DNA from 2 places in the Agrobacterium sp. NPDC090273 genome. Region 2 is predicted to be linked to the other one. Evidence: predicted binding sites of a transcription regulator. Region 2 holds the regulator's gene; the other holds the start of a gene.
The links. The regulator PhoB, encoded in region 2, activates phosphate uptake and scavenging genes when phosphate is short. The targets are predictions, from matches to a motif close to TGTCATNNANCTGTCAT.

Region 1 (4,591 bases), on a different contig from region 2:
GGTAAGACCTCGCTTGCCAAGTCGATCGCCAAGGCGACCGGTCGTGAATATGTTCGTATGGCGCTGGGTGGCGTTCGTGACGAAGCGGAAATCCGCGGTCACCGCCGTACCTACATCGGCTCCATGCCGGGCAAGATCGTCCAGTCGATGAAGAAGGCCAAGAAGTCGAACCCGCTCTTCCTGCTCGACGAAATCGACAAGATGGGCATGGACTTCCGTGGCGATCCGTCGTCGGCTCTGCTCGAGGTGCTTGATCCGGAACAGAACTCCACCTTCATGGATCACTACCTGGAAGTGGAATACGATCTGTCCGACGTCATGTTCGTGACGACGGCCAATACGCTGAACATTCCTGGCCCGTTGATGGACCGTATGGAAGTCATCCGTATTGCCGGTTACACGGAAGACGAAAAGCGCGAAATCGCCAAGCGTCACCTGCTGCCGAAGGCGATCAAGGAGCATGCGTTGCGTCCGGAGGAATTCTCCGTCACCGATGATGCGCTGATGATCGTGATCCAGCAGTATACCCGCGAAGCCGGTGTGCGCAGCTTCGAGCGCGAGCTGATGAAGCTTGCACGCAAGGCCGTGACCGAGATCATCAAGGGCAAGGTCAAGTCCGTTGAAGTCACCGCTGCCAACGTTCCGGATTACCTGGGCGTTCCGCGGTACCGCCACGGTGAAGCCGAGCGTGAGGATCAGGTCGGTGTTGTCACCGGTCTCGCATGGACGGAAGTTGGCGGTGAGCTGCTTACCATCGAAGGCGTGATGATGCCGGGCAAGGGTCGCATGACCGTGACCGGTAACCTCAAGGAAGTGATGAAGGAATCCATCTCGGCAGCGGCGTCTTACGTCCGTTCGCGTGCTGTGGACTTCGGCATCGAGCCACCGCGCTTCGACAAGAGCGACATTCACGTGCACGTACCGGAAGGTGCGACCCCGAAGGACGGACCGTCCGCCGGTGTTGCCATGGCAACCGCCATCGTTTCCATCATGACCGGCATTCCGGTTTCCAAGGATGTGGCGATGACGGGTGAAATCACCCTGCGTGGTCGTGTTCTGCCGATCGGCGGCCTGAAGGAAAAGCTGCTTGCAGCACTTCGCGGCGGCATCAAGAAGGTGCTGATCCCGGAAGAGAACGCCAAGGATCTGGCGGAAATTCCGGACAACGTGAAAAACGAAATGGAAATCATTCCGGTTTCACGTATGGGCGAAGTCATCAAACACGCGCTGATCCGCCAGCCGGAACCCATTGAATGGGACGGCAGCATCGAGACTCCGGTCATCGCGACGGTTGAAGGCGTCGACGATAACAACACCGGTATCGCGCATTGATGCACCGCACTCGGAATGAGTGATGCGAATTTGGCACGATTTATGGGGAAGGCCGGCAGAAATGCCGGCCTTTTTTGTGAAAATAACTCCAGACCTCTTGTTTTTCAGGCGATTCCAGCGCTTTTGGGTTGCTACGCGCGGATGCAAAAGTATTCTGCGCCGGCTTAATTTGAGTCGTTTCATACCGATGAAAGGGGTGGAAACATGAACAAGAACGAGCTCGTCTCTGCTGTTGCCGAAAAGGCTGGTCTCACGAAGGCAGATGCTGCTTCCGCTGTTGATGCAGTATTCGAAACTGTACAGAACGAACTGAAGAACGGCGGCGACATTCGCCTCGCTGGCTTTGGCAGCTTCTCTGTCAGCCGCCGCGAAGCTTCCAAGGGCCGTAACCCGTCCACGGGTGCTGAAGTCGACATCCCGGCTCGCAACGTTCCAAAATTCTCCGCAGGCAAGGGCCTGAAGGACGCTGTCAACTCGTAAGGTTTCCGGAAGATCGTTTCGCCGTGCGGCGTGCGTGCGATCTTCAGGTTCACGAGGAAACATGTTTTGACGCCTTGAAGCCTAACCGCGGAATGTGCGCACAAACGAAAAGAAGCCCGGCCTTTTGGCCGGGCTTTTTGATTCTGTCGGAAGACGTCGCACAACAGGGCTGGATAAGTGCAACTGAAGATCGATTCAGCAGCACGCGGCAAGCCGGTGTCATGCCCCTGTCATGTCTTTGACGCAGAAGCCTTGGGAACGGTTTCTGGACGCAAAGGGGGATTTACTATGGCGCTCCGATTTTCTCACATGGCCTTGACCGCAGCATTGCTGACGTCAGCCGCTTTTCCGGCGGCTGCGGACCAGGTCTTCAACCGCATCGCGTCTTTTCCGGTCGCGAACAACCTCCCGGCTGACAAGGACGCCAAGACCGCGACCTCGTCCGAAATCATCACCGCAAGCGAAGACGGCAACACGCTGATCTATTCGGACAGCCCGCTGGGTGGCATCGGTTTTGTTGACATCACCGACGCAAAGGCGCCGAAGGCTGGCGGTGCATTGTTGCTGGACGGCGAACCCACCTCGGTTGCCGTTGCAGGTTCCAAGGTTCTGGCCGGTGTCAACACCTCCGAGAACCGCGCAAATCCGTCCGGCAAGCTGGTGACCGTGGATATTGCCACCAAAAAGGTTGAAGCAAGCTGCGATCTCGGCGGCCAGCCGGATTCGGTTGCCATTTCGCCTGACAAGACCTTTGCCGCCATCGCTATCGAAAACGAGCGTGATGAAGAGGTCAACGAAGGCGCCTTGCCGCAGATGCCGGCTGGCTTCCTCGTTACCGTTGGCCTCAAGAACGGTGCGGCCGACTGCGCGACGCTCAAGAAGATCGACCTGACCGGTCTTGCAGAGATTTCTCCGGAAGATCCGGAGCCGGAATTCGTTTCCATCAATGCCAATGGCGAAATCGCCGTCACACTGCAGGAAAACAACCACATCGCCATCATCGACGGCAAGTCCGGCAAGGTGACCAGCCATTTCTCGGCCGGTTCGGTCGATCTGGAAGGCATCGACACGAAATCCGATGGCCAGTTGAAGTTCACCGACAAGCAGGAAGCCCGAAAGCGCGAGCCCGATGCTGTAAAGTGGCTCGACAATGACCGTATCGTCATCGCCAATGAGGGTGACTGGCAGGGCGGTTCGCGCGGTTTCACCATTTTCGACAAGACCGGCAAGCTGGTTTACGAGGCGGGCGCTTCACTCGAGCACGCCATTGCCGCCATCGGCCACTACCCGGAGAAGCGCTCCAAGGCCAAGGGCATCGAGCCGGAAGGTCTGGAAGCCGCGACCTTCGGCGGTGAGAAATATATCTTCGTTCTCAGCGAGCGCGCTTCTGTTGTTGGCGTCTATAAGGACACCGGCGCTGAACCGCAGCTCGTCCAGCTACTGCCATCCGGTATTTCCCCGGAAGGTGCTGTTGCCATTCCCTCGCGCAACCTGCTGGTCACCGCCAACGAAGCCGACCTCGGCAAAGATGGTGGCGCGCGTTCGCACGTCATGCTCTATGAGCGCAGCGAAGGCGAGGCAGCTTACCCGCAGCTCGTTTCCGCTGAAGTCGATGGACTGCCGATCGGCTGGGGTGCATTGTCGGGTCTGACCGCCGACACCGAAAAGCCTGGCATTCTCTATGCCGTCTCCGACTCGGTATACGGCAACCAGCCGTCGATCTTCACCATCGACGCCACCAAGAAGCCTGCCGTCATCACCAGCGTCCTGCGCGTCAAGCGTGACGGCATGGCTGCCCAGAAGCTCGATATCGAAGGCATCGCACGCGATGGCAAGGGTGGTTTCTGGCTGGCATCTGAAGGCGATAGCAGCAAGCTCGTCCCGCACGCGCTCTACAACGTCAACGCCAAGGGCGAGATCAAGGCCGAGATCGCTCTGCCGAAGGAACTTCTCAACGGCGAAACACGCTTCGGCTTCGAAGGGGTGACCGTTATCGGCGAAGGTGACGACGCGACCCTCTGGATGGCCGTGCAGCGCGAATGGGGTACGGACGAGAAAGGAACGGTCAAGCTCGTCTCCTACAAGCCAAAGTCCAAGGAATGGGGCGCAGTGCGTTATCCGCTCGAAAAGGCGGCTGAAGGCTGGGTCGGCTTGTCTGAAATCGCGGCTTTTGGTGATCACGTCTATATCGTCGAGCGCGACAACCAGATCGGTGACAAGGCAAAGCTCAAGAAGCTCTACCGCGTCGCTCTGTCCGAGCTGAAGCCGGCCAAGATCGGTGGCGAACTGCCGCTGGTCAAGAAAGAGGAAGCTCATGACTTCCTGCCGGACCTGAAGGCGCAGACCAACGGTTACGTCGTCGACAAGCTGGAAGGCTTCACTTTCGACAAGGATGGCACCGCTTACGTTGTGACCGACAATGACGGCGTGGATGATTCTTCCGGCGAAACCCTTTTCTTCACGGTCAACCTGAAGGCAATCAACTGATCGCATCGATCATATGGAAAAGAAAAAGCCGGTCTTTCGACCGGCTTTTTTGCTTTCGGCCGCAGTTGCGGCTGGAAATGCAGGCTTTCTCGGCGCGCGCGTTGATTGGGGGGGTACACAGAGCGCGTTTGCCACCGGTCTCATCAGACGACAGGAATCGGGCGCGGGGGGCTGCCGGATGCCATCGGTGAGGATATCAGCGTGAGAAAGCCGCAACGCCATTCAAACGTAATGTCGCGTTCAAATGCCGATTGCTGTTTTGACGGTGAGGGGAGGATTAGCGACCGGGGGA
Region 2 (4,591 bases):
GTCATGCCGGAAGCCGCATCAGCCGTCGCAAGGCAAGCGCCGAGCGGGAAGCCGCCCCCAATACCCTTTGCAACAGCCATGATGTCAGGCGCAACGCCAGTCCACTCGTACGCAAACAGTTTGCCGGTACGTCCAACACCCGTCTGAACCTCATCAAAGATCAGCAGCATGCCGTGTTCGTTGCAGAGATCACGAAGCGTCTGCAGGAATTCCTTGCTGGGCGCGCGAATGCCGCCCTCACCCTGGATCGGTTCGATCAGCAGGGCTGCCGTCTCATTGGTGATAACGGCTTTCAAGGCCTCGAGATCACCGAACGGTACCTGATCGAAACCTTCAACCTTGGGGCCGAAACCTTCGAGATATTTCTGCTGCCCGCCTGCAGCGATTGTTGCCAGCGTCCGGCCGTGGAACGCACCTTCAAAGGTGACGATGCGGAACTTTTCCGGGTGGCCCTTGGAGTAGTGATAACGGCGTGCAGTCTTGATGGCACATTCCAGCGCCTCAGCACCGGAGTTGGTGAAGAACACCTTGTCAGCAAATGTTGCTTCGGTCAGGCGCTTTGCGAGCTTTTCCTGTCCGGGCACTTCATAAAGGTTGGAAACGTGCCAGACCTTTTCAGCCTGCGTCTTGATAGCCTCGACGAGATGCGGATGCGCATGCCCCAAGGAATTGACAGCAACACCGGCCGCAAAATCGAGATATCGCTCGCCGCTTTCCGTGAACAGCCAGACGCCCTCACCGCGTTCGAAACGCAGCGGCGCTCTTGAAAACGTATCAAACAATGGCGCGTTGGCTTCGGCCATGGCTGCATCACTCCTTGCGCAAATGCGCTTTCATATCGTTGTCAATAGGTGGACAAGGTTATCCCTTGCCTGAAAATCAAAAATGCCGCCTTGCGGCGGCTGGGGCACTATTGTCACTTCAACTGCCGATGTCAACAAAAGTCCTCATTTTCCGGCGTTCCCAAGTCATAGTGGGAACACGTGACCGAACCACAAGGTGTTGCCTTTCGGACTCTCCTGAACAGCAAGTTGGGGAAAACCGGAAAATCGATTCCAGATGATTCCCGCGACTCTTGCCACGGAGTCAGCCTCACACTAGGTTAATCGTCAATTACTAGACTGCATTGCGGCGGAACTAGTCACCAAAAATCCGGCGGAATTGACACTCGGAGTGCGCTCGCGAGATGGAGAAGGATTCTGCCGAAATAGACGCGACGAGCGGAGAAGCGGCATGAACTGGACGGATGAACGAGTCGAAAAACTCAAGAAACTTTGGTCCGAGGGCCTCAGTGCCAGCCAGATAGCGGCACAGTTGGGTGGTGTAAGCCGTAACGCCGTTATCGGCAAGGTTCACCGTCTCAATCTTCCGGGCCGCGCCAAGGCTGGCGGAACCGTGACATCGGCGCGCTCTGCACCGAAGCGTACGGCACCAGCGGCACCTCGTACGGCAACCTACACCGCCCGCGTCAACACCACGCCGGTTCGGACCGTGGCACGCGCCAGCGTTGCGACAGCCCTTCACGAAGAGATGGATATCGAGACCGCTCAGGTGCTCGAATACGTTCCTTCGCGCGATATCGTTACGCCGGCCTCGCGCCGCCTGACGCTGACGGAATTGACCGAGCGCACCTGCAAGTGGCCGGTTGGCGACCCGCTGAAGGACGACTTCCATTTCTGTGGCTGCGAAGCCCTGGAATCTTCGCCCTACTGCAAGTTCCATGCGAAGCTCGCCTACCAGCCTGTCAGCGAACGCCGCAAGGCATAAGCGGAACAACACGGAATAAAAAAACGGGCCTTACGGCCCGTTTTTCGTTTAGGGTATGTGATGTTGGATTATGCCGCTTCCATGGAATAACCGGCGCCACGGACCGTGCGGATGACATCCTGCATGTTCGAAAAATTGAGCGCCTTGCGCAGACGGCCAACGTGGACGTCAACGGTCCGTTCGTCCACATAGATATCGTGACCCCAGACGCCATCCAGCAACTGCGAACGGGAGAAAACACGACCCGGCGATGTCATCAGGAATTCCAGAAGACGGAACTCGGTCGGTCCCAGGCGCACTTCACGCGTCTTACGATGCACGCGGTGCGTTTCCCGATCCAGTTCGATGTCGCCGCATTTCAGGACTGACGACAAAACCTCTGGGCGGGCGCGACGCAGCATCGCCTTGACGCGTGCCATCAGTTCCGGCGTGGAGAAGGGTTTCACCACATAGTCATCCGCGCCTGTGGCGAGACCGCGAACGCGTTCGCTTTCTTCGCCACGCGCTGTCAGCATGATGATCGGCAAACGTTCGGTTTCCGCCCGCATCCTCAACCGGCGGCACAGTTCGATACCGGAGACGCCAGGCAACATCCAGTCCAGGATCAGGAGGTCGGGAACCCGCTCCTGCAATCTGATCTCGGCCTCATCGCCACGCGGTATCGTGTCGACGTCGTAACCCTCAGCCTCAAGATTGTAACGAAGCAGAACGCTCAGCGCCTCTTCATCTTCAACAACTGCAATCTTCGGTACCATACTGAACTCCGCAGGTCTGCCGGTCTGTTACTCGGTCACGGAACCGAGAGTGTTGGAACTATCGTCCTTCGGACGCTCACCTTCCGGCTGGCTGCCGGTGGTCATGTAGTAGATCGTCTCGGCGATATTGGTCGCATGGTCGCCGATACGTTCGATGTTCTTGGCGCAGAACAGAAGATGCGTGCAGGTCGTGATGTTGCGCGGATCTTCCATCATGTAGGTCAGCAGCTCGCGGAAGAGCGAGGTGTACATCGCGTCGATTTCTTCATCGCGTTCGCGGATGGCCTGCGCCTTCTCAGCCGAACGTGTCGAATAAACATCGAGAACTTCCTTGAGCTGCACGAGGGCAAGCTCGGAGAGATGTTCGAGGCCGCGAGCCAGCTTGCGTGGAACACCGGTTCCTGCAACGGCAATCACGCGCTTGGCGGTGTTTTTGCCGAGATCGCCGACGCGCTCAAGATCCGCCGCAATGCGCAGCGTACCGATGATTTCGCGCAGGTCGGCAGCCATTGGCTGGCGCTTGGCGATGGTGACGATGGCCTTGTCGCCGATTTCACGCTCGGCGTGGTCAAGGATCGCGTCGTCGGAAATCACCTTCTGCGCCAATGCCGCATCGGAATTGACAAGGGCGCGAACGGCGTCCGCGCACATCTGCTCCGCCAGGCCGCCCATTTCGGCAATCCGGCGGCTGAGGAATTTCAACTCGTCGTCGTAAACCGACATGATATGCGAATGCGTCGTTGTCTGTGTCATGATCTCGTCCCTGGGCTTTGCCTTCCGTTTTCACCTGCTGATGGCGGGTGGCAGAACGGAGGCGCCAAACTTGTTCGGTTTCTCTGAGGCGCTGAGCGGGCAATCAGCCGAAGCGGCCCATGATGTAGTCCTGCGTGCGCTGGTCATCCGGGTTGGTGAACATCTTGTCCGTTTCGTTCTCCTCGACCAGATGGCCAAGATGGAACATCGCGGTGCGCTGCGAGACGCGAGCGGCCTGCTGCATGGAGTGGGTTACGATCACGATCGTGAAGTTGGCACGCAGCTCATGGATCAGTTCCTCGACCTTGGCGGTAGCGATCGGGTCGAGGGCCGAGCAAGGCTCGTCCATGAGGATCACTTCCGGGGACACGGCAACTGCGCGTGCGATGCAAAGGCGCTGCTGCTGACCGCCGGACAGACCCGTACCGGATTCATGCAGACGATCCTTCACCTCATTCCACAGACCGGCCTTCTGCAGGCTGGACTCGATGATCTGGTCCATATCCGCCTTGTTACGGGCGAGGCCATGGATACGCGGACCGTAAGCAATGTTTTCGTAGATCGACTTCGGGAACGGGTTCGGCTTCTGGAACACCATGCCGACACGAGCACGCAGTTCCACCACGTCGATTGCCGGATCGTAGATATCATCCGTATCGAGCGTGATCTTGCCGGTGACCTTACAGCCATCGATCGTATCATTCATGCGGTTCAGGGTACGCAGGAAGGTGGATTTGCCGCAACCGGACGGACCAATAAGCGCAGTAACGGTATTTTCGCGGACATTCAGGTTCACGTCGTAAAGCGCGCGCTTTTCGCCGTAAAAAACCGAAACGTCCTTGCCAATCATCTTGTACGAAACTTCATTCATTTTCTTGTCCAGCGCCTTTTCAACTGCTGCTTCCGACAACATGTTCATAGCTTTCTAGCTCCCTTTACCAGCGCCGTTCGAAGCGGCGACGCAACAGGATTGCGCCAACATTCATGACGATGAGGAACAGGAGCAGGATGATGATAGCGCCAGATGTTCTTTCGACAAAGGCACGCTCTGCTTCGTTCGCCCACATGTAAATCTGTACCGGCAGTGCCGTCGAAGGATCGAGCGGCGTCGTCGGGTAGTTCGCAACGAAGGCCACCATGCCGATCAAAAGCAGCGGCGCCGTTTCGCCAAGGGCGTGTGCGAGGCCGATGATCGTGCCGGTCAGAATGCCAGGCATGGCAAGCGGCAGCACGTGGTGGAAGATCGTCTGCATCTTCGATGCGCCAAGACCAAGGGCAGCGGCGCGAATGGACGGTGGCACAGCCTTGAGGGCAGC

Region 1: ACIQT8_RS05185 (esterase-like activity of phytase family protein) is a predicted target of PhoB. The motif match lies at 2,030-2,046, and genes of this name have one in related genera.

Annotation. Positions count from the first base shown of each region.
Region 1 covers NZ_JBIVYN010000001.1:1,050,538-1,055,128, reverse strand. Annotated here, with positions in the region: gene lon (endopeptidase La) at 1-1,332, shown strand, start outside; gene hupB (DNA-binding protein HupB) at 1,537-1,812, shown strand; gene ACIQT8_RS05185 (esterase-like activity of phytase family protein) at 2,101-4,299, shown strand; gene ACIQT8_RS05180 (hypothetical protein) at 4,577-4,591, opposite strand, start outside.
Region 2 covers NZ_JBIVYN010000005.1:81,450-86,040, forward strand. Annotated here, with positions in the region: gene ACIQT8_RS14710 (aspartate aminotransferase family protein) at 1-803, opposite strand, end outside; gene ACIQT8_RS14715 (GcrA family cell cycle regulator) at 1,234-1,767, shown strand; gene phoB (phosphate regulon transcriptional regulator PhoB) at 1,836-2,522, opposite strand; gene phoU (phosphate signaling complex protein PhoU) at 2,550-3,275, opposite strand; gene pstB (phosphate ABC transporter ATP-binding protein PstB) at 3,379-4,194, opposite strand; gene pstA (phosphate ABC transporter permease PstA) at 4,211-4,591, opposite strand, start outside.